3 regions of the Marinobacter sp. RI1 genome follow, and region 2 is predicted to be linked to each of the others. Evidence: predicted binding sites of a transcription regulator. Region 2 holds the regulator's gene; each other region holds the start of a gene.
What was found. Region 2 encodes sigma-54, which starts transcription at its own class of promoters, with help from an activator protein. Its sites were predicted from a motif close to ANTGGCATNNANNTTGCTNT; they were not measured.
Positions count from the first base shown of each region.

Region 1: ACAM27_RS12165 (PEP-CTERM sorting domain-containing protein) is a predicted target of sigma-54. The motif match lies at 5,699-5,718, and genes of this name have one in related genera.
Region 3: ACAM27_RS14650 (sigma 54-interacting transcriptional regulator) is a predicted target of sigma-54. The motif match lies at 6,510-6,529, and genes of this name have one in related genera.

Region 1 covers NZ_AP031605.1:2,698,955-2,709,489, forward strand. Annotated here, with positions in the region: gene prsR (PEP-CTERM-box response regulator transcription factor) at 1-780, shown strand, start outside; gene ACAM27_RS12155 (tetratricopeptide repeat protein) at 831-3,533, shown strand; gene ACAM27_RS12160 (PA14 domain-containing protein) at 3,654-5,618, shown strand; gene ACAM27_RS12165 (PEP-CTERM sorting domain-containing protein) at 5,767-6,447, shown strand; gene ACAM27_RS12170 (glycosyltransferase) at 6,515-7,585, shown strand; gene ACAM27_RS12175 (exosortase/archaeosortase family protein) at 7,527-9,080, opposite strand; gene ACAM27_RS12180 (GNAT family N-acetyltransferase) at 9,093-10,214, opposite strand; gene ACAM27_RS12185 (glycosyltransferase) at 10,211-10,535, opposite strand, start outside.
Region 2 covers NZ_AP031605.1:1,813,664-1,824,198, reverse strand. Annotated here, with positions in the region: gene ACAM27_RS08225 (ATP-binding cassette domain-containing protein) at 1-46, opposite strand, end outside; gene ACAM27_RS08220 (KpsF/GutQ family sugar-phosphate isomerase) at 221-1,210, shown strand; gene ACAM27_RS08215 (HAD family hydrolase) at 1,210-1,779, shown strand; gene lptC (LPS export ABC transporter periplasmic protein LptC) at 1,776-2,375, shown strand; gene lptA (lipopolysaccharide transport periplasmic protein LptA) at 2,359-2,925, shown strand; gene lptB (LPS export ABC transporter ATP-binding protein) at 2,903-3,628, shown strand; gene ACAM27_RS08195 (RNA polymerase factor sigma-54) at 3,817-5,346, shown strand; gene hpf (ribosome hibernation promoting factor) at 5,420-5,728, shown strand; gene ptsN (PTS IIA-like nitrogen regulatory protein PtsN) at 5,817-6,287, shown strand; gene rapZ (RNase adapter RapZ) at 6,342-7,226, shown strand; gene ACAM27_RS08175 (HPr family phosphocarrier protein) at 7,233-7,502, shown strand; gene mgtE (magnesium transporter) at 7,594-8,955, shown strand; gene yjgA (ribosome biogenesis factor YjgA) at 8,973-9,497, shown strand; gene ACAM27_RS08160 (carbon-nitrogen hydrolase family protein) at 9,498-10,322, opposite strand; gene ACAM27_RS08155 (YhdP family protein) at 10,333-10,535, opposite strand, start outside.
Region 3 covers NZ_AP031605.1:3,242,018-3,252,552, reverse strand. Annotated here, with positions in the region: gene ACAM27_RS14675 (isovaleryl-CoA dehydrogenase) at 1-530, opposite strand, end outside; gene ACAM27_RS14670 (MerR family DNA-binding transcriptional regulator) at 582-1,025, opposite strand; gene ACAM27_RS14665 (SDR family NAD(P)-dependent oxidoreductase) at 1,143-1,904, shown strand; gene ACAM27_RS14660 (acyl-CoA dehydrogenase family protein) at 1,982-3,130, shown strand; gene ACAM27_RS14655 (acetyl-CoA C-acyltransferase) at 3,323-4,504, shown strand; gene ACAM27_RS14650 (sigma 54-interacting transcriptional regulator) at 4,562-6,478, opposite strand; gene ACAM27_RS14645 (ABC transporter substrate-binding protein) at 6,781-8,202, shown strand; gene ntrB (nitrate ABC transporter permease) at 8,205-9,032, shown strand; gene ACAM27_RS14635 (ABC transporter ATP-binding protein) at 9,088-9,996, shown strand; gene cynS (cyanase) at 10,024-10,467, shown strand.

The sequences.
Region 1 (10,535 bases), 890 kb from region 2:
GCGGCCATCAACTGCGCCGCCATTCCGGAAAACCTGCTGGAGAGCGAACTGTTCGGGTTCGAGAAAGGCTCCTTTACCGGCGCGACCCAATCCAAGAAAGGCAAGATTGAGAGCGCCAACGGCGGCACCCTGTTTCTCGACGAGATTGGCGATATGCCGATGGCACTGCAGGCCAAACTGCTTCGCTTCCTGCAGGAACGAGTGGTCGACCGGGTAGGTTCGGTAAAACCGATTCCCGTTGATGTCCGGGTGGTGTGCGCCACCCACCGGAATGTTCAGGACCTGATTGCCCAGGGCGATTTCCGGGAAGACCTGTATTACCGGATCAGTGAAATCACACTGGATGTGCCTGCCCTGCGTGAACGGGATGGCGACCCACTGGTGATCGCACAATCCCTCCTGAAAACCCTGGGGAAACAAATGGACCGCCCTAACCTCACGTTCTCGGACGATGCGGTTCAGGCCATCAATGCCTACAGCTGGCCAGGCAATGTGCGTGAAATGATCAACAAGGTGAAGCGGGCGATCATCATGGCCGATGGCAAGCGCATCACCGCCGAAGATCTGGTTCTGCCCCTCGAGGGCTGCGACACCGACTTTCAGCTCAACCTGCGCCAGGTACGTGAAGCGGCAGAACGAAAGGCGATTATTCAGGCCCTCACCACCAGTAATTTCAACATGGCTCAGGCATCGCGCCTTCTGGGCGTTACCCGCCCGACGCTATACAACCTGACCGACAAGTACCGGATTGAGACCAACACCGCCCCGAACGAGGCCTGAGACACCCAATGCTGGAACAGAACAAGACCCGACGAAGGAAGGACCAGGGCATGAAGATAAGAACTATTGCGCGTGCATCACTGCTATCCGCTGCCATCGCTTTGGCCGTGACGGGGTGCAACAGCGAACCGGACATGTCTCAGGAAGACATTCAGTACATCAGCCATGTAGACCAGGCACGGTTTTTCCAGCGCCAGGGTGAGCTGAAAGCAAGCACCATCGAGGCCCGAAGCGCCATCGATCTCCAGCCGAATCGCGCCGCCCCCTACTTTGTCATCATCCACAACCTGCTAACTGCCGGTGATGCGGCGAACGCTGAACGGCAACTGGACAAGCTCCTTGAGAAGACGAACATTGAGGAGCTGGGCCAATCGGAACGCAACCAGGCTGCGTTGATCCGGGCTGAAGCCCGTATTCTCCAGGGTAAACACCAGGAAGCCCTGGAATCTCTGGACCAGATTTCATCGCCCTCTCCGGATCAACAGTTGCAGGCAGACAACCTGAAAGGTCGCGCCTGGTTGACCAGCGGCGACTTTGACAAAGCCGAAGAGGCCTACCAGAGCGCGTTCGACAAACACAGCAATAACGTTGTTGCCATGGTCGGCCTGTCCCGGGTTGCCACGGCCAAGGGCGACTTCGACACTGCAAAGGAACGCCTTGAGAAAGCCATAGAAATTGACGCTGAACACGAGGACGTCTGGCTCTGGAGAGCGCAATTCGCCCATGCCCAACAACAATGGGCCGAAGCAGAACAGGCGTACATACGCGCACTGGAGACCATCGGCCAGTTCGACGTTATGACCTTCCGGAAATACCAGACCATTTCGGCCTTGATCACCGTTTTGCGTGAGCAGGGCAAATCGGCGGAGGCATTTGTCTACGAGGAAATCCTTGCCAAGTCCGGTCCGGGTACGATCAAAAGCAACCTGGAAGCCGCGGCCTCAGCCTATAATGATGGCGACCTGAATACCGCCGCCAGGTATCTGCAGGAAGTCCTTAACCAGGTTCCCAACCATCAACAAAGCGCATTGATGCTGGGCGTAATACGTTATCGGCAAGGCCGCCCCGAGGAGGCGGAGAAACTGCTTGCACCGCTGGCCGATATGGAAAACGCCGATGAAGTACGCAAACTCCTGGCCGCCACCCGCATATCCATGCGCGACCCGGCTGGCGCAAAATCACTGCTGGAAGACCTGGAGGGCAGCGACGCCGATCCACAAACACTTGCACTGGTAGGCATTGCAAGCCTGGCTTCTGGCGATGACCAGAGTGGCCGCCAGCTCCTCGAGAAGTCGCTGGAACTGGCACCGGAGAACCACAACCTGCGTTTGCGCTATGCGGCTTATCTCACTCAAACCCGAGATTTCGCCAATGCCATCAAACAGGCCAGTCAGATTCCGTCGGATGCCACGGAGGCCCTGCAGGCCACAATTCTGACATCCCAGGCCCAGGCGTTGTCTGGCAATTCGCAGGCGGCAACAGAAACTCTGGACACCTGGCTTAAAGCCAATCCGGACAGCATGGCTGCCCTGATTGCCCGCGGAAACCTGGCCAGCAGCCTGAACAACACCCAACAGGCGGCCAGCTACTTTGAGCGGGCGCACAAGCAACACCCGGAAGAAGCAGCTCCTCTGGTAGCTCTGGGCAACCTTGCCCGCGAACAGCAGAACACGGAGCAGGCGATTGCCTGGTACCGCCAGGCGGTCGAAACCAACCCGAACAACCTGCCCGCCATTCAGGCCCTTGCCGGTGTGATGAAGCGCGATCAACTGACCGGGCTGATGCAGGAAATCAGCACGCAACATCCTGAGGCAAACGGACCGCGGCTGATCCTTCTGGAATCCGCGCTGATCAACAACGATACGTTGCAAGCCGATGAACTTACCGCCCGGTTGATGGAAAGAGAGCGCGAAGACCAGCCCTCACCGGCTGAACCGCTGGTCGCTGCGGTGTATGAAGGCATTGCCACTCAAATGGCACAGCGCAACAACAGCGAGCGCGCTCTGGAGATCCTGAGCCGCGGACGAGCGCTCTTCCCAGAGAACGAGGCCATCGCCCTAAAAGTGGCCGCCATCGAATTCAGCAATGGCAACGCAACCGCCGCGCGAAGCGCGCTGCAGGATGCCAAGCAGCATCACCCGGACTCCCCCGCGCCCTACCAGGTAGAAGCCAGCTATTACGAGAACCAGGGCGAACATCAGCAAGCTGCTGAGCTTTATCAACTGGCGCTGGCCAAGCGACAAACGGCGGAACTGGCCATCGCCCATGCTCGCGCACTCTCTAACGCCGGCCGATCTCAGAATTCGATAGAAGCACTGCAGGAAGCCAACAAACAATTCCCGAACAATTCGTCAATTCTGCTTACACTGGCGCTTCAAACCCAGCAAGCAGGCCAGACGGATGCGGCCATTGATCACTACCAGCAGGTTCTGCAACTGACCCCGGACAACGCCCTGGCGCTGAACAATCTCGCCTGGCTGTATTACGAGGCCGGCAACAGCGAAGCGGCATCACTGGCCAAACGCGCCTACGAACTAGTGCCCGAAAATGCTGCGATTGCAGATACCTACGGCTGGATCCTGTTCGAGGCTGGTGAACACGAGCAAAGCCTGGCGGTACTGGAAAGAGCCCATTCCCTGGCACCGGATTCCCAGGAAATTGCCATGCATCTGGCCGAAGCTTATCGAGCCACCGGCCGCACGGATGCGGCCCAGCAGATCATGGACAAGTTCAGCTCAGGCAACAACGGCTAATCATTACTCACGCTATAACCAAATAGAGGACATAACGAAACGTTCCTAGCCACCGGTGGCAGCCCTGACCCACTGCAACAATACTTTACATATTGTTTCCAATAGCAAGGAAGGTGGGTTATGGCTGCTATCAAAGTGTTGAGCGTAGGCACCGTGGTGGTTCTGCTCAGCGGCTGTCAGAACTGGCAGTTCAGGGATATTGAGGATTTGCCACCGACAGCCGCGATACCAGAGACGAGCGAACCGGGAAAGGTCGATGTCTGGTATTTTGACGGTATCTCCGGGAACTACGTTCAGGGCATGCTGGATGCAGAGAAATATCCGGATTCGCCCGATGAAATCACTGAACTCACCCAACTGCGCCAAGCCACCAGCCGAGCCAATAATTACGGCACGCTGATCCGAGGCTTTATCGAGCCCCCCGAAACGGGCGAATACACCTTTTACATCAGTGGCGACGATCAGACACAACTGTGGTTATCTGACTCCCAGAACCCGGACGGTGCGGTTCAGATCGCCTCCACCATGTCCACGCCCCTCGATAATTTCACCCGCTACGCCTCACAAACCTCCGGCGTACAATATCTGGAGGCCGGCAAAAAATATTACTTTGAATTCAGGCACAAGGAAGGTGGATGGGACGACCACTTTACCGTTGCCTGGTCCGGCCCCGGCATCTCTCAGCAAGTGATCAGCGGCAGCGCGCTCCATAGCTACGCCCAGAAAGCCCCTGACTCGGCCCCCGAGATGACAACCGAAGATGCTTACCATCTAGGTTATCGAATCGGTTACTTTGACGCTGAACAGGGTCTCTCATTCAACAGCCAGTACCCCCCACTTGATGCGGACAGTGATGATCTGTACGACAACTGGGAGATTGTGTACGGGCTGGATCCATCCAATGCGGCCGATGCAAAATCCGATACCGACAATGATCTGCTTACCGCCATGGATGAGTTCTGGGCCAGGACCAATCCCGGAACCGAAGATACTGATAACGACGGGATTCCGGATGGGTACGAATACGCCTATGGCACGGACCCCACCAACCCGGGCGATGCCAATGTAGATCTTGACGGTGATGGCTACACCATCCTGCAAGAGTACCAGGCCGGCACCAATCCCACCGATGCCAGCGACTTCCCTGCCCCCCAGGAAGTGTATGCAACCGGATTCGTCGGCCAGTACTTCACAGGCACCGAGTTTGACAGCTTCGTTTACAGTCAGCGGGATGCGACGGTCAACTTCAACTGGAATAGTGGAAGCCCGTCAGCGGAGCTTCCAAGGGACCGGTTCAGCGTGCGTTGGCAGGGATGGTTTACACCACCTCACAATGAAGGAACCCGGGACTACACCTTCACCACCACTACGGATGATGGTGTTCGGCTTTTCCTCAACGGCTCTACCGTCATTGATCAGTGGAAGAACCAATCCCCCACCAGCTACAACGCCACAGCGAGTCTCGAAGCGGGGACCCCCGTTGCCATTACCATGGAGTACTTTGAATTCGGCTGGGGCGCCACTGCACAACTGGCGATTACCGACGCCGCCACCGGAGATGCCATATCCACGACCAACACCGTCCAGCATCTGGCATTGGACAGCGAGTTCGCCGAAAGCACCTTGAACGACGGCATCGACGATCTTTACAAACTTCGCTACGGACTCCCCCTGATGCAACCATCAGCCAGCCGGGTGCTTAACGATAGCGGCGTGACAGTTCTTGAGGCTTATCAATCGGGCCTGCACCCGTACACGCTCGAAACCGTATCGGAGCCAGAATCACCGGTCACCAGCCAGCCCGGTGGTACCGGCGATGCCAGCGGCAGTGTGACACTGTCGTGGACGCCTCCCGGCACCAGGGTAGACGGCAGCAGCATTTCGCTGAGCGAAATTGACCGTTACCGGATCAACTACGGACAGGATGCTGCAAACCTGACTCAAACCCTGGAGGTGCCGGCAGGCACAACCTCAACCACGGTTACCGGCCTGGCGCCCGGCACCTGGTACTTTACGATTCAGGTAATTGATATCAATGGATTGAGTAGTGAACCGTCTGATCCGGTAGAGCATCAGGTTAACTAAGTGGGCATTTTGGTTGTCGAGTTATTTTACAACCAAACAGCAGCGACCAGAAAAGTTCATTAATATTCAATAACTTAAAATCTGGCACGAAGCCTGCTTATTAGAGGATGACGTAACGCAAAGACCACTCACTGGAGGAGTGACTCAAATGAAAAAATTGACTCAAGGCTTGGCAATGGCTGCAGCCGTCGGTTTTGCCGGAGTAGCTCAGGCTGCCTATATCGATTCTGTTGCCAATGCAAACGCACCTGGCGCTGTAGCTGAGCAAAGTGTTCCGGGAGACAACGATTACGCCACTCGCGTAGGTGGTACCTGGACAGCGGATGCACCTCTGTACAACGTGGGTGATACCGTACTGTTCGGCCACAACCTGAAATCCACCAGCTCCGATCCGTTCAAGCTGACCTTCACCTACCTGGGTAAGGAAGCTTCAGACAACAACCAGTTCTACTGGGGTAACACGCTGGTATTCGATACCAATAGTTCCGTAGATGACCAATACAGTGCTGTATTCTACGGTGGCCTTGACGCCCTGCTGAACTTCAAGTTCGTCAACGGCAGCGGTGTTACCATCAACAACGATGGCGCCAACGGCAGTCAGTTCAACAACATTGCCAATCCGAACTCCAGCACCAACTTCAACCTTTTCTATGTTGAAGAAGATTACTTTGTAATCAGCCTGGACGATGGCTATGTTGGCGATGACAACCATGACGATATGGTGATCGCAGTTCGTGCCACCAAGGTTCCCGAGCCTGGCACGCTAGCACTGCTTGGCCTTGGTCTCGCTGGCATTGCCGTCCGGATGAAAGGCCGTAAAAAAGCCTGACATCGAGTTCTATGCTACGCTTTAAAAGCCCTGCACTTGCAGGGCTTTTTCATTTCAGGTCAGGTTCATGGATGTACTGATTGTTTATGCCAATAGCGGCAGAGGGCTGCAAAAAGATGCCAGGATACTGGAAGCAGCCCTGCAGCGGCTTGGGCACCAGACCAGGCAGGTTCAACTGCCCCCTACTCCCGTATGGCGTTCCCGCCTTTCAGCTTATCGATTCGAGGCATTAAAACGATTTTGCCCCGGATTTCTCAGCAAACTCTTCTATCGCAGTCAGATCGGCTTGCTCAGGCTGCTACGTCCGGTTCAACAGGCGGATCTCGTCATTCACCTCGAGAATATCTGGATATCTCAATTGGCTGCTGGCCGACACCACTGGCTCATCCCTAACCAGGAATGGTTCATTGAATCGAGAGGTCCCTACCTCAGCTTTACCAACCGTATACTCTGCAAAACACAGCACGCGGTATCGATTTTTTCCGCCTTACATGCAGACACCCAATACCTCGGTTTTACCGGCGGTGAAGTTAGCGCTCAAAACGGTTCAGAAAGGAAAGACTACGGTTTGGCTTTGCATGTAGCTGGCAACAGTCAGTTCAAGGGCACGCAACGTGTTATGGCATGTTGGCAGAGGCACCCTGAATGGCCAGAACTGGTCGTCGTCTCCCAGCATCTGGACACCACCCCCGCCGCCAATATCAGGGTAGAGAAAAATCTCACGAACAATGAACTAAACACACTCTGGGCCCAGGCCGGTTTCGCGGTACTACCTTCTGAGGTGGAGGGTTATGGCCAGGTACTGGCAGAGGCCATGGCTTACGGCTGTATTACAATAACAACTGATGCACCGCCCATGAACGAGCTGGTTGGGAAGGACAGAGGCTTTCTGGCCCACGTGGAAAGAAAGCTGACGTTTCGCCTGGGCACCCGTTACCTTGTCTCAGAGCAAGCTCTGGAGCAGAGCATTCAAGCTGCGATAGACCAGCCACCGGCCACGCTGGCCCACATGTCCAGGCGGGCAATCGAATGGTATTCAACCAATCACGAACAGTTTCTTTCCCGATTAGAGAGCCAGCTCAAAGATCTGGTCGCACCACCTCTTGATCAATCTGCTCAAGAATCACCGGAAAGGTAGACTCGATAAACTCAGCGAGAGTTGCAGCCACCTCACAGCCATCGCACGCCACTGCAGAGATGAGTAAAGAGGCATCATCACGGCCACTGAAGAACCCACCCACTTGAGCAAGCTTCGCGCGCCACTGATCGGTTTCCCACTGCCCCTGAACAAAGTAGCTATACCCCAGATGCACACGTTGTCCGGAAACACGATGTTTCAGGGTGACTCCCTGCACCGGGATATTCAGGCTGTTTTCAACATCAAAGAAGCCTTCCGGAATCCAGAAATCACGGTCATAAAGGCGGTTACTGTACTGGATGAGTTCCGCACGATGCCTTTGATAGTCATAGGTAAAAGCGCCCAGATAGTAGGTTGTGCCCAAACCTTGCCCTGCGCGGGCTTGTAAACGGTCGAACAGGGTTTGCGCATAAACCCTATCTGGATTAAGAATTTTGGGCCGCCATCCCTGCAGTCCCGCCCCAAACACCGGGGCATACCTTTCACCCAAATCAATGGCATAACCTTCAGATTCAGACGTAATATTGCCGCGCTTGTCCGGCAAAGAGATCCAGGTAACTAATCCCAAGATTGCCACAACCACAACAGCAACGGCAGCCTTCCCTGCGGATTCAACCTTATCTTGTTTCTCGTCACTGGCCTGACCGGCAACAACCAGGTCATCCCGTTTCTCAAGCTGACGAGCCAGAAAATAGAGGGGAACAAGCGTGCCCGCAAACACCCACCAGCCAAAATCATCGTGATCCTCAATCAGGCCGGACTGCATGTTTGTTTCATACCCCATGTAGATGATGACGAACACCCGGATCCAGTTGGCAAGTAGAGCGAATGCCACCCCCAAACAGAATAACGTGACGCGGGATCGTAACCTCGACAGGTATAACTCGCCATAAATCAGAACCAGCGCCTGTCCCACCAGCAGATACCGTAGTCCAGAGCATCCATGAGCAACCTCAAAGGTTCCGACACCGATGAGGTAAACGAAAACGCCCTCCACCTCAAAATCAATATCGAAAAAACCCAACAGGACCTTATTAACGGCAACGGTAATTACCTGTAGCGTCCAGGCCAGGAAATCCCACACAGGAATGGTCAGAAACAGCAAACCCAGCGGCACAAGGAACCACCGTACCTGTCGCCACCCCATTAGCGTGGCGCAAGCGCTCAGTAGCATAGGTACCAGTGACAGGTGTTGTAATGCCTGAAGCCGGATCAGGCCTCCTACCCAATACGCCCCAAAGCAGGCCAGCAACGGTAAAAGCCATAACGGATAAAACCCGGGAACGACTGGATGAGCCTTTGCTGCACGTGCAGTCAAATACACAGACACCGCCGCAAGCAGGATGCCGTGGGAGTATGATTCATCCAACTTGAGCCATCGGTTTACAATACCGTCGATCGAGGGAAACGTAACCAGTGCCAGCAAACCTAGCAAAGCAAGAAATGGCCATAGACGACTCATTAAATTCATAGACGGCATCCTTTCCTCGGTCATCACAACTCCTGACTAAAGACGAAAAAAACGGTTGATCGACGATACCAAGCGAGAAGGCAAGCAACCTCTTGCACTGTACGCCAACTTCAGAACCGGGGAACGCACATACTCCACGGTTGTAAACAGCACGTCTTCGCCCCGGAAATGACTTTTATAAAAGGTGTTCTTTCCCGCCCCGGCCAATAAATCGTAACTGAAAACCTCAGTGTCCCGGAACGCCCGCTCAATGGCATATCCCAGGTGTAGGGTTCCCAAAGATACCTTGCTGTTCAAATTCTCCATAAAACCCGCCTGAAGGTTGTATACCCGGTTACCCGCTTGCACATCATAAAGCACAGAGACCACCTCTTCGCTGGCTGTCAACACAGACAAGCTGGGCCTCTGATTGCGAGAAAGACGGGCGAGCATAGCTTGATGAAAGCGAACAGCGTTCTCGTCAAAACACGGTTTCCCCCAACGCTCCCAATGAAAGTGGTTCAGTTGCTCAAGAAACCTCTGGGGATCATGACATTCCTCATATCGCCCCTGTAACGAGTTCTCAAACCAGTCACGGCGGTTATAGACTTTCAATCGGGTATTTTTGCCAAGGCGCGCCAACCAATCGGCAAACACCCCCTGCACCGGAATCACTACTCCGCCCGATTCACTCCGGACCAGGCGAGATAAATCCAGACGGTCACACAGACTGGTCTCAACCATATTCATAGACCGAGCTGAAGCATCAGCGAAGATCATTTCGTCCCAATCAAGACCCGCAAGATAATCAGAAAGCGTATCCATCACCGATTGCTGTTGGCGGCGCTCAACGATCACGCCCACGTATTCTGTCCGAACCGTGGGACCAAGCTTCCAGGCATTGCCAACCACGTGCAGCCTGCGAACCTTCCATCCCAGCGGTGTGGTGACAGAGCTCAAGTATAGTGGCGCAATTCCTACAAGGTTTTCGTCGCCGTCGAATACTGCAAGAAGCAATAGCTCTAAATCGAGTTTATTGCCCCAGGTTTCCCACCAGGACACCTGCCAAGCCCAACTCATAAATAACGGGTCTGCATTGCTTGTGTTGAGCAGAGCGTCCCATTGATCCTGCAGGTTGAAAAAATCCCTCTCAAATAGACGGCGAACGGTATAGCTCATGTGCGCCTCCCTGCACCGGGAACAAACCCGAATTTGAAGGCAAACCTCCATGGCCCGGACCAAAAAGGATCCTGTCTAAGGGCGCGAAGAAGGCATTGAAAAGCCTGATCACGTCGGCCTACCGAAAGCTCATACCGACCTTTCCGAATTTGGAAATAGCTTAACCCCCTACGGGCTTCTCTTGGGGTGACCGCCTCAGGAAAGGCTTGCAGAAAGCTGTGGACAATCTGCTCGTTAGCTCGAAAGCGGCTGTCTTTATCAGAGGAAATCTGGTTCTCCATTACCCGGTAATACCCCAGGATTTCCGGAATGTAGAGAAAC
Region 2 (10,535 bases):
GGGAAAACACCACATCCCTAAGTGTTATGTACGCAGATGACTCCATAATCCATCCCTTTCAAGGAGCGCCTACATTATGACAAGCTCTCCCAGACCTCAATTAAAGCAACGTAAAATGTCTTGATGGCAATGATCAGAATCCCTGATGCAGGCGAGCCGGGGGCACCAGAAGTGATATACTTCGGCCTCAAATCCCAGATCGAGCAGACAGCCAGCCGACATGACCGAATCAAATACCTTCAACACCCAGGACTTTTGCAACTCGGCCCTACGGGCAATCCGCATCGAGCGCGAAGCCATTGAAGCGCTGGAAAGCCGTATAAACGGTGATTTCAGCCGCGCCTGCGAGGTCATCATGGCCTGCAAAGGCCGGGTTGTGGTGACAGGTATGGGCAAATCGGGGCACATCGGCAACAAGATTGCCGCCACGCTCGCCAGCACGGGCACGCCCGCCTTTTTTGTTCATCCCGGCGAAGCCAGCCATGGCGATCTGGGCATGATAACACCCCAGGATGTGGTCATCGCCATATCCAACAGCGGCAGCACCAGCGAAGTGGTCACCATTCTCCCTCTGATCAAGCGAATGGGCGCGCCATTGATCAGCATGACAGGCAAACCCGATTCCGTACTGGCACAGGAGGCCGTTGCCAACCTGGATGTCAGCGTGGCCATTGAAGCCTGCCCGCTGGGCCTGGCCCCGACCTCCAGCACCACCGCCACCCTGGTCATGGGGGATGCCCTGGCCGTGGCGCTGCTTGAAGCCCGGGGATTCAGCGCCGAGGATTTCGCGTTCTCCCACCCTGGCGGCAGCCTTGGACGCCGCCTGCTGCTACGGGTATCCGACATCATGCACACCGGTGACCAGATTCCTCAGGTTGCCGAGGGCACAACCCTGAGCGGAGCACTGCTGGAAATAACCCGCAAGGGCCTGGGCATGACCACGGTCGTAAATGCCGCCGGCACCCTGACGGGCATCTTCACCGACGGCGACCTGCGCCGGACCCTGGACAAATCTGTGGATGTGCACACTACCCCCATCCAGGACGTGATGACCCGCAACGGCAAAACCATCCGGGCAGACCACCTGGCGGCAGAAGCCTTGAATATCATGGAAGAAATGAAGATCAACGCCTTGCCGGTTACCGACGCAAACGGCACCCTGGTGGGCGCCATTAATATGCACGACCTGCTCCGGGCCGGAGTGATTTGATGACTCAGACAGCGCATCCGTTACAAACCCACTGGGACGCAGCCCTGAAGGCCAAAGCCTCGGACATTCGCCTGATCGCCCTGGACGTGGACGGCATCATGAGCGATGGCCGCCTCTATTTCAGTGCCAGCGGCGATGAACTCAAGGCCTTCAACATTCTTGACGGCCTGGGCCTGAAACAACTGATGCAGGCAGGCATCACCGTGGCGGTGATTACCGGACGACGCTCTCCTCTTACGGAAAGACGAATGTCGGACTTGGGCATCCCGCACCTGATGCAGGGTCGCGAAGACAAAAAAATCGCATTGCTGGAATTGATCCGGAATATGAACCTTGCGCCGGAGCAGATTGCCTACATGGGCGACGACCTGCCCGACCTACCCGCGCTGCGTTTTGCCGGCCTTGGCATCACGGTACCCAACGGCTACTGGCTGGTTCAGCAACACGCCGACTACTGTACCCGCAGCCCCGGTGGACAGGGCGCTGTGCGCGAGGCCTGCGATCTCCTGCTCTGGGCGCAAGGGCACCTGGACAACACTCTTGCCCCCTATCTGGACGAGCCAGCATGATCACCGAGCGGCTTTTCGGCGATCGTGGCAAACGGCGGATTACAGCCCTGGCCCTTGCCGCCACCGTAACAGCAACCGTTTTTCTGCTGTGGCAAAGTGACGAGCCTGTCAGTTCGCGGAATGCCGCCAGCGAACTACGGGGGCCCGCAGAGCCCGACGGCTTTGTGATCGGCGGCCAATACCGCGCCTGGGATGAGCAAGGGAACCTCCAGATTGATCTCAAAAGCCCCAGAATTGAGCAGTTTGAAGCAACCGGCACGGCTCATCTGGATACGCCGATAGCCCGGCTTTTCAGTGAGGGCAGCCCCGACCCTTGGCTCATTGAGTCCAATGAAGGTAGCCTTCAGCAGAACAATGAAAAGCTGGAACTTACGGGGAACGTCCAATTGACCCGACAGTCCGAAGGCCGCGAAGCCGTTCTGGAGACCGAGGCACTGACCCTGGACAACAGCAACGGCACCGTCTACACCGACCAGCCGGTGACCATCACCGAGCCTTTCGGCGTCACCCGCTCCACCGGTATGAAAGCCTGGATCAACGAACGCATTCTCGAACTCAACTCCCGGGTAGAGGGACAATATGAAACCGTCAGGTAAACGATCTTTCTGCCGGCCAGCGATTCTGGCCATGGCATTGCTGGCCGGCCCGGCATCGGCATTCAACCTGGATTCCGATATCCCCATAAAGGTCAGTGCAGATTCGGCCCGTCTGGATGAAAGCGCCGGAACGGCCGTTTACACCGGCGCTGTCGAACTGATTCAGGGCGAAACCCGGCTGGACGCGGATCGGGTGGTACTTTACCGCAACCAACAGGGTGTCAGCCGGATTGAAGCCGCCGGCAACCCCGCCCATTACCGGCAACCCGGCCAGGAAGGCGAAGGCACGACCGATGCCAAGGCCCTGAACATCACCTGGTCTGGCGATGAAAACCTGGTTATTTTTGAACGCCAGGCCGTTATTGAACAAGACGGCAACGTATTCCGGGGCGACGTCATCCACTACGACACCGTTCGCCGCGTTGTTACTGCGGAAGGCGGCACGCCATCCGACGGCGGCTCCGGCCGGGTGGAAATGGTGATTCAGCCTCGTAATTCAGCTCAATCCAGTGACGGGAAAGGTTCGGATGGCAGTTCTCAGGGCCAGTAATCTGGCAAAAAGCTACAAGCAGAAAAAAGTGGTGCTGGACGTTTCTCTGGAAATTCGCTCCGGCGAGATTGTCGGCCTGCTCGGCCCCAACGGCGCCGGCAAGACCACCTGCTTCTACATGATCGTGGGCCTGGTGCCTGCGGATCACGGCCGGATCACCATCGACACCCAGGACATCACCCCGCTGCCAATGCATGGGCGCGCCCGCAAGGGCATCGGTTACCTGCCCCAGGAGGCCTCCGTGTTTCGCAAACTGACCGTGCGGGACAACATCATGGCCATCCTCGAAACCCGCAAAGGCATGAGTCGGGCGGAACGGGAGGCCAAGCTGGAAGAGTTGCTGGAAGAGTTTCATATTACTCACATCCGTGACAGCGTGGGTATGGCGCTATCCGGCGGCGAACGCCGCAGGGTTGAAATCGCCCGGGCGCTGGCCATGGAGCCTGCGTTTATCCTGCTGGACGAACCCTTCGCGGGCGTAGACCCTATCTCCGTCAGTGACATCAAGCACATTATCCGGCACCTGCGGGATAAAGGTATTGGCGTGTTGATTACCGACCATAACGTTCGGGAAACCCTCGACATCTGCGAGAATGCCTACATCGTTTCCGGCGGCCACATCATCGCCTCCGGCAATGCCGAAGCCATTCTGGCAAACCAGCAGGTGAAAGAAGTGTATCTGGGTGATGAGTTCCGGCTCTGACCTGATAAAACAGGGTTTATCCGAGGTCTGATTGTTTTGATGATCTGTAGCAAGTAAACTCGGCAAAAAACTTGCTTATACTGTTCACAGACAATGGCAAGTAACCAGCGTACAACATTTTTTTCGGCCTGTGCGCCGGCAAAGCAACAACCGGGATGCCCATGAGTTATGGATCTTGAGCCATGGTTATGAAAGCCTCATTACAGCTTAAGCTGGGCCAGAGTCTGACCATGACGCCCCAGCTGCAGCAGGCCATACGCCTGCTACAGCTTTCTACCCTCGATCTCCAGCAGGAAATCCAGCAGGCGCTGGAGTCCAACCCCATGCTGGAAACCTCAGAGGACGATGAGCACCCTGAAGGCGACGAGCGCGAAGAGCACGAGCACAGTGAAGCTTCCAGCTCTGAGGCCAACCAGGACGACAGCCACCAGGACGCGAGCCCGGACTGGGACGAAACCGAGAACGGCCCGGACTGGTCGTCCGAGAACGATATTCCGGACAACATTCCCGATGATCTGCCAGTGGATACCGCCTGGGACGACATCTACCAGTCTGCCCCGGCTCCGGCCAGCAAAGGCGAAGACGAGCACGAATCGGATTTCGAAACCCGGAACTCGCCTACCGAAACCCTGCAGGATCACCTCGAGTGGCAGCTGAACCTGACGCCTCTGAGCGAGCGGGATCAGGCCATTGCCCACGCGCTGCTGGATGCTGTGGATGAGCGCGGCTACCTGACGTCTGACATTGAGGACATTCACGCAGGCCTGCTGGACGAAACCGAAGAAGACCCGTTGGAACTGGACGAAGTGGAAGCGGTACTCCACCGCCTGCAACACTTCGACCCGCCCGGCGTGTTCGCTCGGGATCTCCAGGAATGCCTGCTGATTCAGCTCAACCAGCTGCCACCGGATACCCCCTGGCTGCGCCAGGCGAGACTGGTGGTTACCCAGTTCCTGCATCTGCTTGGCAACCGGGACTACGCACAGCTGTTGCGCCGCAGCCGGCTCAAGGAAGACCAGCTGAAACAGGTACTGGCCCTGATCACCAGCCTGAACCCTCGCCCTGGCGATGTCGTGGACCGGGCCGAACCGGATTACGTTATCCCGGACGTTATCGTACGCAAACACGAAGGCCGCTGGCGGGTTGAACTCAACCCGGAAATCGCTCCGCGTATCCGGGTGAATGCCAGCTACGCTTCACTGATCCGCCGGGCTGACAGCAGTGCCGATAACACCTACCTGCGCGACCAGCTGCAAGAAGCGAAATGGTTTATCAAGAGCCTGCAAAGCCGGAATGAAACCCTGCTGAAAGTGGCCACCCGCATCGTTGAACACCAGCAAGGGTTCCTGGATCAGGGCGAAGAAGCCATGAAGCCTCTGATCCTGTCTGACATTGCCCAGGCGGTGGAAATGCACGAGTCCACGATTTCCCGGGTTACCACCCAGAAGTACATGCACACGCCCCGCGGTATTTTTGAGCTGAAGTACTTTTTCTCCAGCCACGTCAGCACCGCCGAGGGCGGCGAATGCTCGTCTACAGCCATCCGGGCGATGATCAAGAAGCTGATTGCCGAGGAAACCCCGAAAAAGCCATTGAGCGATAGCAAAATTGCAGCCATGCTAGGGGAACAGGGAATCAACGTGGCGCGGCGTACCGTGGCCAAATACCGGGAGGCCATGCATATTCCTCCCTCGAACGAACGAAAACGCCTGGTTTAAACTTTCGCCGGTGCAAGATGCACTGGCACGCAAGCCGGCAAGCACGCCGGCAGTATGACAACAGGAGACGCCTATGCAACTCAACATTTCAGGCCATCACGTAGAACTAACTCCCGCTCTGAAGGATTACGTCAACACCAAGTTCGAGAAGCTGGAGCGTCACTTCGACCACATCAGTAACTGCCAGGTCACCCTGGAGGTCGAGAAGGTGCGCCAGATGGCGGAAGCCACGCTGCACGTGATTGGTGGTGAGATTCACGCAAAGGCAGAAAATGAGGACATGTACGCCGCAATCGACGCTCTGGTCGACAAGCTGGACCGTCAGATCCTCAAGCACAAGGAAAAGAACGTAGACCGGATGCACGGTAACGGCGGTCGCTGAAGCGCGAACCTTACCGGGTGTTTCATGAAACGAGCTGCGGCGGGGCTAACCGGCCGCAGCCTTTTTTTTACGGACATGCAGTCGATCCATGAGCGAGCCATCCCTGACCATCGACAATATTCTTGCCCCTGAACTGACCCTCTGTAAGGTGCCGGCCTCAAGCAAGAAACGTGTGCTGGAGTTCATCGCTGAACGGATTCACTTTCAGGATGAAATCCTCAGCGACACCCAGATCTTCAACAATCTGGTCTCCCGCGAACGGCTGGGCAGCACCGGTATCGGTGAGGGTATTGCCATCCCCCACTGCCGACTGGAAGGCCTGGACCGCGTCATCGGCGTGCTGATGACTCTGGAGGAGCCGGTAGACTTTGATGCTATCGATAACCAGCCGGTAGATCTGGTGTTTGCCCTGATCGTCCCCAAAGAAGCCACCAGTGAACACCTGGAGTTACTGAGCCAGCTGGCGGAGCGCTTCAATGACAGTACTTTCTGCGCCCGGCTGCGCCAGAGTGAAGATCCCGCGACCCTTTACCAGCGTATGGCGGAGAGTAATCACTGAGATCAGCCTGACATCTGGACAGGCTGCCAGGCAGATTGAAGGAGAAACAGTCCCATGAAGCTGATTATCGTCAGTGGCCGATCCGGTTCCGGCAAGAGTACGGCCCTGCATGTGCTGGAAGACCTGGGATTCTACTGCATCGACAACCTGCCCATTGGCTTGCTGTTCCCGCTGACCCGAGAGGCGGCCACCCAGGAAGCGCCCGGCCGGCTGAAAAAAATGGCCGTCAGTATTGATGCCCGTAACCTGTCCGCCGAGCTGGCCAATTTTGAAACCATTTACCAGCAACTGAAGCAGACCGGTGTCGAGGTTGAAATCATATTCCTGGATGCCGACGAACAGTCACTGCTGCAACGCTTTCACGCAACCCGCCGCAAGCATCCGCTAAGCGATGACAAGACGTCTCTGCGGGAGGCAATCACCAACGAAAAGCAATTACTGGAACCCCTGTCAAAGCTGGCCGATCTTTATGTCAACACGACCGGGCTCTCCATGTACGAGCTACGCGACATGATCAAGCAGCGCGTGGCCGGCCGCAAGGATCAGGAACTGGCACTGCTGTTCCAGTCCTTTGGCTTCAAGCACGGCGTGCCGGTGGATTCAGACTACGTCTTCGACGTACGCTGCCTGCCCAATCCATACTGGGACACCAGCCTGCGCAAGCACACCGGCGTTGATCAGCCGGTCATCGAATTTCTGGAACGGGAACCGCTGACACGTCAGATGGTGGATGACGTCACGGGCTTCCTGAATACCTGGCTGCCCTCGTTTGCCGACAGCAATCGTAGTTACATGACCATTTCCATCGGTTGCACCGGTGGCCAGCACCGCTCTGTTTATGTGTGTGAGCAGCTCGGGCGCTATTTCCGCGATAATTACCGCAATGTGCAGGTGCGCCACACCGAACTGCCACACCTTCAAACCCGGGGAGAAATCTGAGCGCCTATGATTTGCCGCCCCATCACCATCATCAACAAACTCGGCCTGCATGCGCGGGCCACGGCGAAGCTTGTGGCCACCGCATCAGACTTTGACAGCAAGGTGCGAATCCGTGGCAAAGGCCGGGACGTAGACGCCAAGAACATCATGCAGGTGATGATGCTGGCCGCCAGCCAGGGCACCGAAGTGGAACTGGTTGCCGATGGTCCGGACGAACAGGATGCCATCGACGCGCTGGCTGCCCTGATCAACGATTATTTTGGTGAAGGAGAATAACCTCCGGTTTCGTCATTCACCTACAATCCTTTCTCACGTGTGCCACCTAACTCCGCTATAATGCAAAGGTTTTCTGATCGCAGGTGGTTCAATGACCGACATTCTGGAAAAAAGCCAGGCCCGCCAACGCCTTCGCTCACTCAGTGAAGCGCTGGACAGTGGTGCCCTCAAGCAGGTGGCCCGCATTCTGAATGGCGGTCTGAGCCCCAGCGATATTGCTCACCTTCTGGAATCTTCGCCACCACGCCAACGGGCCCTGCTCTGGAACCTGGTCGACAAGCAGCTGGAAGGGGAAGTCCTCCAGTACCTTGGCGACGATATTCGTAGCTACTTCCTGAGCCAGCTGAACGCGCAGGAGCTGGCGGACATTCTGGAAGATTTCGAGTCGGATGACCTGGCCGACTTGCTTCAGCAATTGCCGGACACGGTGATCCAGGAAGTCCTGGACACCATGGACGAGCAAGACCGTCAGCGGGTAGAGGAAGTCCTCGCTTACCCGGAGGACACTGCTGGCGGCCTGATGAACACCGACACCATCACGGTGCGGCCGGACATCAGCATCGACGTTGTGTTGCGCTACCTGCGCCGTCACCGCAGCCTGCCCCCGATGACCGACAGCCTGATTGTGGTCAGCCGTCGGGACGAGTTTATCGGCATGCTGCCCATTACCCGGATGCTGGTATCCAATCCCGCGGCTACCGTTCGGGAAGTGATGGACACAGACATTGAACCCATTCCCGTGTCGCTGTCCGATACCAAGGTCGCCACTCTGTTCGAACGCTACGACCTGATTTCTGCCCCTGTGGTGGATGAGACCAACAAGCTGCTGGGCCGGATCACCATCGATGACGTGGTCGACGTTATCCGTGAGGACGCAGACCATTCCCTGATGAGTATGGCTGGTCTGGATGAAGACGAGGACACCTTTGCCCCGGTGATGAAGACCACCCGCCGGCGCGCGGTCTGGCTGGGCATTAATCTGATCACGGCCTTTACCGCATCGGCCGTGATTGGACTGTTTGAAGACACTATTGCCAAAGTCGTTGCACTGGCCGTACTGATGCCAATTGTGGCCAGCATGGGCGGCATTGCCGGTAGCCAGACCCTGACCCTGGTAATCCGGGGCATGGCCGTTGGCCAGATCAGCGGCGCCAACGTGGGCTGGCTGCTGAACCGTGAGTTTCTGTCCGGGGTACTGAATGGCCTGCTGTGGGCGGTGGTGGTTGCCACCGCCGCGGTGGTCTGGTTCCAGGACTGGCTGATTGGCGCCATCATCGCAGCGGCACTGGTTATTAACCTGGTGGCGGCGGCGCTGGTGGGCACCGTCTTGCCGCTGTTCCTGAAATCCCGGAACATTGACCCGGCCCTGGCCGGCAGTGTGATACTCACCACCGTAACCGACGTTGTCGGCTTCATGGCCTTCCTGGGACTGGCCACCATTTTCTATGCCTGAGCAACCTGTGACCTACCATGACTGACCAATTTGACGACGAATTCCAGGACGACCTTGGCCCCAGCAAATCGCAGCTGAAGCGCGAAATGCACGCGCTTCAGGATCTGGGCAAACGCATGCTGGACCTGAACGACGAACAGCTGGCCACCCTGAGCATCAGCGAGACCCTTAAAGCGGCGATCATTGAATCACGCCGGATTCCCCAGCGTGAGGCCCGCCGGCGACACTTGCAGTACATTGGTAAGGTGTTGCGCCAGGAGGACGACCCCGAAGCTATTGGCCGTGCCATCGACGCCTTCCACGCTGGCAGCGAAGAGCATACCCGCCGACACCATCTGGCCGAGCGCTGGCGCGACCGGATAATTTCCGAAGGTGACAAGGTGGTAGGAGAGTTTATTGATTACTGCCCTTCGGCCGATGTACAGCACCTGCGCAATCTGGTGCGCAATGCCCGCAAGGAAGTCGAAAAAGGCAAGAATACCGGCCAGGCCCGAAAGCTGTTCCGGGCTCTGCGGGAATGGATCGACGACGCCGAGCAGTAATCAGAGCCGCCGGTGCTCCCACACGGGCATACGGCTTCGCAACTGATGCAGTTGCTCCAGGTCCAGATTGGCGCAAGCCATGCCCGGACCTTCGTCGAACTCACTGACGATCTTACCCCAGGGATCGCAGATCAGGCTGTGGCCATAGGTTCTTCGCCGGCTACTGTTCTGCCCCCCTTGCCCCGGCGCCACCACCCAGACCTGGTTTTCAATGGCGCGGGCGCGTATCAGGGCGTGCCAATGGGCATTGCCCGTCTGCCAGGTAAAGGCGCTGGGCAGGCAGACCCATTCGGCGCCCTGCTCTCTCAAGGCCCGGAACAGTTCTGAAAAGCGAAGGTCGTAACAGATCGCCAACCCCAGTCGTCCGGCCGGCGTATCCACCGTAATCGCCTGATCACCCGGCTCAAAGGTATCCGATTCCCGATACTGGCCGTGGGCGTCTTCAACCATGGCGTCAAACAGGTGAATCTTGTCGTAGCGGGCCACTTCTTCACCATGATCGTTGTACACCAGACAGGTGGCCCGTACCCGGTCTGTTAACTCTGAACCATCTCGCCGACTGGCCAACGGCAGGGAACCGCCGACAATCCAGAACCCCAATGACCGGGCCTGCTCGGCCAGAAAGCGACGGATAACAGGCTCGCTACCCGCCTCCCGGCGGCCGCACTCCAGCATCTGTGCGGTCGCCAGAACGGCGAAGTTCTCGGGCAACACCGCCACCTTCGCCCCTGCGCCTGCCGCTTCAGCCAGCAGTCTGCGGGCCTCTTCAAGGTTGGCATCGATGTCATGGGTACTGACCATTTGTATTGCCGCTACCTGAACCATCATGGCCTCCTTACTCACCGGTATCGAACACGCCCCGCAGATCCACTTCCGGATTGCTCCAGGTTCCTGTGACACTGTACGTGGCACTGGTCAGTTTGCTCAACGGGTCGCCCAGAATTTTATCGAGCACGAACAAGGCGCCGCCGATGGGGGCGCTCGCCCCCATCAGTATGGCAGCCAGGGGCAGATTCTGTGTCACGGGTAGTACCAGTA
Region 3 (10,535 bases), 1.4 Mb from region 2:
GCGTAGATAACGTAAGTGTGTGCGTCCGGACCGTTGGTGATCCACATCTTGTTGCCGTTGAGGACGTAGTGGTCGCCTTCGTCGCGGGCGTGGAGTTTCATGGAGATTACGTCGGAGCCGGCGTTGGGCTCGGACATGGCCAGGGCGCCGATGTGTTCACCGGTGACCAGCTTGGGCAGGTATTTCTGCTTTTGTTCTTCGGTGCCGTTGCGGTGAATCTGGTTCACGCACAGGTTGGAGTGGGCACCGTAAGAGAGGCCAACGGAGGCCGAGGCGCGGCTGATTTCTTCCATGGCGATAACGTGGGCCACATAGCCCATGTCGGAGCCGCCGTACTCTTCGCTGACGGTAATGCCCAGCAGGCCCATGTCGCCCAGTTTGCGCCACAGGTCCATGGGGAATTCGTTGTTTTTGTCGATTTCCTCGGCCCGCGGGGCAATTTCGGTGGCGGCGAAGTTATTCACCTGTTCCCGGAGCATGTCCAGGGTCTCGCCGAGGCCGAAATTGAGCTCTGAGTACTGTGATTTCATCGTTTGCTACCTTTTTGTTTTTAACGTCGGGTATCCGTTGGCTGCCAGGTTCTATTTGCTGACAGCGGTTTCTTTGGTGTTCGTCGTCAGGCCCTGCTCTTCCTTTTTCTTCTGCAGTTCGGTCAGGGCCTCGCGGCACCGTGCTTCGGCGGTGTCCATTTCCATCTCTGCCATGGCGATGTCTTCTTTCTGCTGTTCCAGCTGTTCCCGTCTTGCGCTGAGGATTTCCAGCATCTTCAGCAGCTGCTTTTCATTGCCGGTCAGCGTTTCGTCCCAGAGGTCGAACAGTTCTTTCGTTTCGGCCAAGGAAAAGCCCATGCGCTTGCCCCGGAGAATCAGCTTCAAGCGAACGCGGTCCTTGGTGCTGAAGATCCGGGTTTGCCCGCGCCGGGTGGGCTTGAGCAGCCCCTGGTCTTCATAGAACCGGATGCTCCGGGTGGTTACATCGAACTCCTGGGAAAGCTCGCTGATGCTGAAAGTTCGTTTTTCGCTCATGACGGATTTCCTTTTTTCACCAAGGTTAGTTAAAGTTTACGTAAACGTAAAGTGTTTTTGTGGTCCGAATGAATACCCGCGGATCAGACTTCGATCATTGTTAATAAGGAGTACCCGATGGAATTCCAGAATGTGCCGGCAATTGTAACAGGCGGTGCCTCCGGTCTGGGTGAGGGCGCTGCCCGTGCTCTGGCGGCGGCTGGCTGCAAGGTTGCGATTCTTGATGTGAACAAGGAGCAGGGCGAAAAGGTTGCGGCTGAGCTCGGCGGTATCTTTCTGCATTGCGATGTGACTTCGGCCGACAGTGCTGAGGCAGCTGTCTCTGCTGCGCGAGAGGCTCACGGCCCCTGCGGTGTCGCCGTGAACTGCGCGGGTATTGCGCCGGCGGCCAAGATTCTGGGCCGGGAAGGTGTGATGCCGCTGGAAAGCTTTAGCAAGGTGGTCCAGGTTAATCTGATCGGCACCTTCAATATCCTGCGGCTGGCGGCTGCCGATATGGCGCAACGGGAACCGAGCGGTGACGGCGAGCGCGGTGTCATCATCAATACCGCTTCGGTTGCTGCCTACGAAGGCCAGATTGGCCAGGCGGCTTACAGCGCATCCAAAGGCGGCGTGGTGTCCCTGACCCTGCAGGCGGCCCGCGAGCTGGCCCGTGAAGGGATTCGGGTGAATACCATTGCTCCTGGCCTTTTTATGACGCCAATGCTGGCGGGTATGCCCCAGGAAGTGCAGGACAGCCTTGCAGCCACGTTGCCGTTCCCGAAACGCCTCGGTAAGCCGGAAGAGTTCGGGATGATGGTGGACCAGATGGTGCGCAACCCGATTCTGAATGGCGAAGTCATCCGGCTTGATTGTGCCCTGCGGATGGCGCCAAAGTGACATTGGAATAACCTGCCAAAAGCAGGTTTCTGTAATGGTGTTCGCCAAAAGCGAACCGGTAACCACAGGTGAGTGATATGACTAACCCTGTCGATCAGGAAGAACTGGCTCTTTTTCGGGAGTCTGTGATCAAGGCTCTGGAAACCGAAGTGGCCCCGCATTACGAGGCCTGGGAGAAAAGCGGCATTGTGCCACGGGAGCTTTGGAACACTCTGGGCGATGCAGGCATGCTGTGCGTCGATGTGCCGGAAAACTGCGGCGGCTGCGGCGCACCCTTCCAGTACTCGGTCGTGGTGGGTGAGGAGCTTGCCCGGCTGGGATTTGGTGCGCTTTCCACCAACGTGATGGTGCATTCCGACATTGTCGCGCCCTATCTCAGCCATATCGGCAATGAACAGCAGAAACAGCAGTGGCTGCCGAAGATGGTATCAGGTGAGGCGGTGGGCGCCATTGCCATGACCGAACCGGGCGCCGGCAGCGACTTGCAGGCCATGCGCACCAGCGCTGTAAAAGACGGCGACGACTACATCCTCAATGGCTCCAAGACCTTCATCACCAACGGCCAACACGCCGATATGGTGATCGTCGCCGCCAAAACCGATCCCAAAGCCGGAGCCAAGGGGATCAGCCTGTTCCTGGTCGATACGTCGTTGCCAGGATTCAGCAAAGGCCGGAACCTGGACAAGATTGGCCAGCACTCTGGCGATACCTCCGAGCTGTTTTTCTCCGACATGAGCATACCTGCCTCGGCGTTGCTGGGCGAGGAAGGGCAGGGTTTCGTTTACCTGATGCGCGAACTGCCCCGTGAGCGACTGGTGATCGGAGCGCTGGGTGTGGCAGCGGCCCGGGGCTCGCTGGACATGACCATCCAGTATGCCCAGGAGCGTGAGCTGTTTGGCCAAAAGCTCAGCCAGTTGCAGAACACACGCTTCGAAATTGCCCGCATGGAAACGGATTACCGCATCAACAAAGCGTTTGTGGATCAGTGCATTCGGGAATACGAAGAGGGCAAATTGGATGCCCCCACGGCGTCCATGGCCAAGTACAGCGCTACCGAGATGCAGTGTCGTGTTGCTGATGGCTGTTTGCAGCTGTTTGGCGGCTACGGCTACACCACGGAGTACCCGATTTCCAGGAACTTTATTGATGCCCGGGTGCAGCGGATTTATGGCGGCACCTCGGAAGTAATGAAGGAAATCATTGCCCGGTCGGTACTCGGAAGATAGTACCTCCTGAATCCAGCGCTAATTCTTTTTGAAGGCGACTGAAATGTATGGGGTTCGAGCAGGGGGATACCTTTCCGGGACCGTCAAAAGCCATGGATGGCTTTTGTCGAGCGTACAGGGATGTATTCACAGCGTGTCTCGGAAAGGTATCCCCCTGATCGAACCTGACTCCCAACATGGAGACCAGATTCAATGAACAACAATGACATCGTTATAGCAGGCTCCGCCCGAACCCCCATGGGCGGAATGATGGGCTCCCTGAGTACGGTACGTTCACCGGACCTGGGTGCCGTCGCCATTAAGGCAGCCATTGAACGCTCCGGCCTTCAGCCGGCAGACATCCAGGAAGTGATCATGGGCTGCGTGCTGCCCGGTGGCTTGGGCCAGGCGCCGGCGCGTCAGGCCTCGAGGGCCTCTGGCATCCCGGACAGCTCCGGCTGCACCACCATCAACAAAATGTGCGGCTCCGGCATGCAGGCCGTCATCATGGCCCACGACCAGATCAAAGCTGGCACCAACAACATCATGATCGCCGGCGGCATGGAAAACATGAGCCAGGCACCGTACCTGTTGCCGAAAGCCCGCGCCGGCATGCGCATGGGCCATGGCCAGGTACTCGACAGCATGTTCCTGGACGGCCTGGAAGATGCCTACGAGGGTGGCCTGATGGGCGTATTCGCCCAGCGTACGGCAGACAAATTCGACATCACCCGCCAGGCCATGGACGAATTCGCCATCGGCTCCCTGCAAAAATCCCTGGCGGCCATCGAAAACGGCTGGTTCCGAGACGAAATCGTACCGGTAACCGTCCCGGGCCGAGGCGGCGACACCGAAGTGGATACCGATGAACAACCGGGCAACGCCAAACCGGAAAAAATTCCACACCTCAAACCCGCGTTCGCCAAGGACGGTTCTGTCACCGCCGCCAACTCCAGCTCCATCAGTGATGGTGCTTCCGCGCTGGTACTGGCCTCCGCCGCCGAAGCCGATGCCCGGGGCCTGACCCCGCAGGCCCGGGTCGTGGCCCACGCTACCAACGCACGCCTGCCGTCCGAATTCACCATCGCACCGATCGGCTCCATCGAGAAGGTGCTCAAGAAAGCGGGGTGGACGCTGGACGATGTCGATCTGTTCGAGATCAACGAAGCCTTTGCCGTGGTCACCCTGGCGGCGATCAATGAGCTTAAGCTTCCTGCGGAGAAGGTCAACGTGCACGGCGGTGCCTGTGCACTGGGGCATCCGATTGGTTCCTCCGGCTCCCGGATCATCGTCACCCTGATCAATGCGTTGAAACAGCGTGGGCTTAAGCGTGGTGTAGCCTCGCTCTGCATCGGTGGTGGTGAAGCCACGGCTGTGGCTATTGAGCTGATCTGATCGGCTTATATTCCCTGTAGCCTGTCAGCTCTGGGGCGGGCTTGCGGGGTGGCCGGGTTAAAGATCCCGTTCCTGGAATTGTCGCGGTTCGATTTTCAGCTTTTTCAGGCGTGAGGACAGGGTGGTCGGTTTGACACCCAGCAGCGCAGCGGCGCCATCGTCGCCGAACACCCGGCCGCCACTGATTTTCAGGGCTCGTCTCAGGTTGTTTGTCTCAAGCTCCCTGAGTTCGTGCTCTGTCATCAGTTCACCGTCGAAATGCCTGGCTGGCGGCATGGGTTCCAGCGTGTGTCTGGCGGCAGAATCCGGACCCTGCAGGTCCAGATCCAGCCGGCCATCGGCTGTGATCACCTGACGTTCAATAACGTTTTCCAGCTCCCGAACATTGCCTGGCCACGGGTAAGCTTTGAGCGTTTCCACGTCCCGCTCCCGGAGTGCCAGCGGTGGCCGGTTGAATTTCTGGCACGCCCGGTTCAGAAACTCCTGGGCGAGAATGGGAATGTCCTCGATACGTCGGCGCAACGGCACCGACTCAATAGGGAACACATTCAGGCGAAAGTACAGATCCTCCCGGAAGTTCTTGTCCCGGACCTCGGTTTTCAGGTCGCGGTTGGTGGCGGCAATGACACGAACGTCCACGGCTCGGGTGTGGTTTTCCCCCACGCGTTCGAACTGTTGATCCTGCAAGACCCGCAGCAGCTTGCCCTGGAGCTCCAGTGGGATCTCGCCCACTTCATCCAGAAAAAGGGTACCCCCATCGGCGAGCTCGAAGCGGCCAACCCGGTCGCTGACGGCTCCGGTAAAGGCACCCTTTACATGGCCAAAGAATTCACTCTCAAAAAGATCCTTGGGAATCGCTGCGCAGTTTACCCGGATCAGGGGGCGATCCCGTCGGCTGCTTGACTGATGAATGGCCCGGGCAATGAGTTCCTTGCCGGTACCGGATTCCCCGGTGATCAACACGTTGGCATCGGTTGGGGCGACCATTCCGATTCTGCGAACGATGGCTTTGATAGCATCGCTCTGGCCTAAAATTTCGTGAAAGTGGTATTCCGCACTGAGTTCTTCCTGAAGGTAGGCGTTTTCCATTTCCAGGCGGTGTTTCAGGGTTTCCACTTCCTCCAGTGCTTTTTGCAATTCCTTCTGAGTCTCAAGCCGGGCAGAGATATCGCGAAACACCACCACGGCACCAACCGGGTGGCCATTGTCTATAATGGGCGTGCTGGTGTATTCCACCGGAAAGCCGGTGCCATCCTTGCGCCAGAACCAGTCCTCGCCAACCCGTTTTACACTGGCGTCCCGAAACGCGGCATAGATAGGGCATTCTTTCAGGGGGAAGATGCTACCGTCTTCGTGGGAGTGGTGCACCACCCGGTGAATCACCCTTCCCATCAGCTCGTCAATGCGCCAGCCCAGCATGCGTTCCGCTGCCGGGTTGGCAAAGGTCGTCCGTCCCTCGGCATCCACCCCGTAAATGCCTTCGCCCACCGCGTGCAGGATCAACTGGTTTTCCCGCTCCATGTCCTTGAACAGTTCTTCTACCCGCCGCCATTCCAGCAGGCCACCCCGGTGGTAGTGGTTGGCGTCGTGTCGTTCCCGCAGGGTGCGCAGTTGGCGCCGGTCCCGAAGCAGTAGCAGGAGACTCTGGGATTCGGCTTCACCCACTCGTGAGGAAGAAATCTCCAGCTCCACGTTGCGCCCATCCCGATGCTGCAGGATGAAATCCCGGCTCCAGCCATGACTGCGAAACAGGGTTTCCTCGGTAAAGGCGATGAGCTGAGGCCGCTGGTCGGTGAACAGGTGGGTACAGGGAGTGCCAATCAGTGACTGCCTGTCGGTTCCGACCAGTCGCCCCATGGCACTGTTGGCAGCGATGATGAGATCGCGCCCGGCATCCACCAGCAGCGCCGCCTCCGGCAGGTGGTCAATCCAGCTGGTGGTACTGGTGGATGTTATCGCGGCTTTGATTGTCATCGGGTTGTCCTTTCTCTGGCCTGACAGAGACAGAACAAACCTTGTGCCAACTCTGAAATTTCGTAGTGGAGGCTACGAAATATCGTTAATTACGAAAGTTCGTAATTGGCAGGAAGCGCCGAACAAAAATAAAAGCTATATAAAACAAGGTGTTAAATATTTTTTTGGGGTTGGCACAAACCCTGCGATATCTCCTCCAGAACGTGTTGTCGGCCCGGGAGCAGATTCTCTCCGGGAGCCGAGCCACCACTTTACTGCACCGCAAGAGTGCATAAACGACCCGTACTTCAGGAGAGTGCCCCATGACGACAAAGAGCCTTGGTAATCCGTTTGATGGAGACAAATCGCTGATCCACGCCAAAACCTGTGGCTGCCCGGACTGCAAGCCCGGCCAGGACACCCCGGCAATTTCGCTGGACCTAAAATCTTCCGTCAGCAGGCAGGACGCATCGGAGGCGCCACTGAATTCAGAAGAGATGATGGACCGAGCCATCGAGAGCGCCGTTGTCCGCTCTGTATTCGGCCACAACGACCACAGCCGCCGCAGCTTCATGAAAATGATGGGTGCGGGCACCGCCGCTGCGCTGCTGGGCAGCGTGTTCCCCATGGACAAGGCCAAGGCCGCGGTTAAGGAATCCCTCGGCAAGCTTGAGAAGACCAAACTGAACGTTGGCTTTGTACCCATTACCTGCGCCACGCCGATCATCATGGCTCACCCCATGGGCTTCTATGAGCGCTACGGCCTGGACGTGACCGTGACCAAGACCGCGGGCTGGGCGGTGGCCCGTGACAAGTCCCTGGCCGGTGAATACGACGCGTCCCATATGCTCACCCCAATGCCCCTGGCCATGACCATGGGTGCCGGCTCCACACCGGAACCGTTCATCATGCCGGCGGTGGAGAACATCAACGGCCAGGCCATCGTGCTGCACGTGGACCACAAGGACAAGCGAGATCCCAAGCAGTGGAAGGGCTTCAAGTTCGGGGTGCCGTTCGAATATTCCATGCATAACTTCCTGCTGCGTTACTACCTGGCCGAGAACGGTATCGACCCGGACAAGGACGTGCAGATCCGAGTGGTTCCGCCACCCGAGATGGTGGCCAATCTTCGTGCCGGTAACCTCGATGGCTACCTGTCACCGGACCCGTTCAACCAGCGTGCCGTGTGGGAGAAGGTGGGCTTCATTCACATGCTTACCAAGGATATCTGGGAAGGCCACCCCTGCTGCGCCTTCGCCTGCAGCCAGCAGTTTGCGACTCAGAATCCGAATACCTATGGCGCTCTTTTGCGGGCCATCATTGATGCCACCCAGTACTCCAACAATCCGGAAAATCGAAAGGAAATCTCCGAAGCCATCGCGCCCAAGAACTACCTGAACCAGCCGGTCCCGGTCATCCAGCAGGTGCTGACCGGGTACTACGCGGACGGCCTGGGCGAGGTGAAGAATGTGCCGGATCGAATCGATTTCGATCCGTTCCCCTGGCATTCCATGGGCGTGTGGATCCTCACCCAGATGAAGCGCTGGGGCTACATCGAGGGCGACGTGGATTACAAGGGCATCGCCGAGCAGGTCTACCTGGCCGGAGAAACCGGCAAGCTCATGGAGGAGATGGGCTACAGCGCGCCGGACAAGACCTACAAGACCCACACCATCATGGGCAAGACTTTTGATCCGGACAGCGCGGAAGAGTATGCCCGCAGCTTTGCGATCGGGAGGGTGTAACCATGGCTTCCCTGAACATACGGGCAGCGTTGCTGTCGGTGTCGTTCCTGATTGTGGCCCTGGGGCTGTGGGAAATGGCAACCCAGCCGCCGGAAGCCCAGACCGGAATGAGCGAATACGAAATGCTCATGGGTGGCGCCGACCAGGAATCCCGCGTACCGCCCCCATCAGCGGTGATCAAGCTGGCCTGGGCCGAGCTGTCGAATCCGTTCTACGACGCCGGCGCCAACGACAAGGGTATCGGCATCCAGCTGGCCTATTCGGTGTACCGGGTACTTACCGGCTACCTGGCGGCCATGGCCATCGCCTTGCCCCTGGGGTTCCTGATCGGTATGTCTCCGCTGATGTACAAGGCCCTGAACCCCTACATCCAGGTTTTGCGGCCGATTTCGCCGCTGGCCTGGATGCCCCTGGCCCTGTTCATCATCCAGGACTCGGACGCCTCGGCCATCTTCGTGATCTTCATCTGCTCGATCTGGCCGATGCTGCTTAACACCGCCTTTGGTGTGGCCAATGTCCGGCAGGATTGGGTGAACGTGGCCAGAACCCACGAACTGGGGCCGATCAAAACCGCGTTAACCGTGATTCTGCCGGCGGCCGCGCCCACCATCCTGACCGGCATGCGCATCTCCATCGGTATTGCCTGGCTGGTCATCGTGGCGGCGGAAATGCTCGTGGGCGGCACCGGCATTGGCTACTACGTGTGGAACGAGTGGAACAACCTGGATCTGGCCAGTGTGATCTTCTCCATCCTGATGATCGGGGTGGTGGGCATGCTGCTGGACCTGGCCCTGGGCAAGGCCCAGAAACTGGTGGAGTACAAAGAATGAGCGGCCCGGCACCGGCCGCCGATGCCGGCCTCAACCCTCCGAACGGAGACCTGTTATGAGTAAACCATTCCTGGAAGTAGATGGCCTGTCCAAAGTCTATCCGGATGGCCAGGGCGGTGAGCTGACCGTCTTCGAGGATATCCGCTTTGCCCTGGAAAAAGGCGAGTTCGTCTGCATCATCGGCCACTCCGGCTGCGGCAAATCCACCATCCTGAACGTGCTGGCTGGCCTGGACGAAGCCAGCGCCGGCAACGTGGTGATGAACGGCAAGGAAGTAAAGGGCCCGGGCCTGGAGCGCGGCGTGGTGTTTCAGAACTACAGCCTGCTGCCCTGGAAAACCGCCCTGAACAACATCGTATTTGCGGTGAAAGCCCGTTGGCCCGGCTGGTCCAAGGAAAAGGTGAGGGAGCACAGCGAGCGCTACCTGAAAATGGTGGGCCTGGAGCACGCCATGAACCGCAAGCCCTCGCAGCTCTCAGGTGGCATGCGCCAACGGGTGAGCATCGCCCGGGCCTTCGCCACCCAGCCGGAACTCCTGCTGCTGGATGAACCCTTCGGCGCGCTGGATGCCCTTACGCGAGGAGTGATTCAGGATGAACTGGTGAAGATCTGGGAAGAAACCCGCCAGACCGTGTTCATGATCACCCACGATGTTGATGAAGCCATTCTCCTGTCCGACCGCATCTTTCTGATGTCCAACGGCCCCAATGCTCGCATCGCCGAGAGTGTGAAAGTGGACATCCCGCATCCGCGGGCGCGGGCCACCATTTTCCAGAACCCGGCTTACCACAAGACCCGGGACTACCTGGTTGACTTCCTGGTCAACCGAAGCGGCTCGGCCCTGCCGGAACAAGACGGCAGCCCGAAAGTTGTCGAGCCTGCCAAAGGTATCGCTCAGCCGGAACCGGCGGCGGCCGAATCTGAAACCGAATCCGAAACTGCCGCTCGTGCGGTGAATGCCTGACGTTAAAAGTGAAGAGAGGAACCAACCATGATGAACAAAGAACTGATGACCGCAAAAATCCTTGAAGCCAAAGTTGCCAAGGGCATGACCTGGGAAGCGATTGCCGAGGCAGTGGGGCTGTCGCCGGTGTTCACCACCTCTGCGGCTCTCGGGATGAACAGCCTCACCGAGGACAAGGCTTTCGCCCTCTGTGAAACCCTCGGCCTCGACAAGCCGGTAGCCGAAGCCCTGCAGGTCTGCCCCAAAAAAGCGTGGGATGGCGCTGTTCCCCAAGACCCGCTGATCTATCGCCTGTATGAAGTGGTAGGCGTGTATGGCGATACCATGAAAGCGCTGATTCACGAGAAGTTCGGGGATGGCATCATGAGTGCCATTGACTTCACCATGGACATTGAGAAGGAAGAGAATCCGAAGGGCGACCGGGTGGTGGTTACCATGAACGGGAAGTTTCTGCCTTATAAGGCCTGGTAATCGCTGAGCTTTGAGTTTGTCCTTCTCGTAGCCTTCTGGCTGCGGGGCGGGCTTGCGGGGTGGCCGGT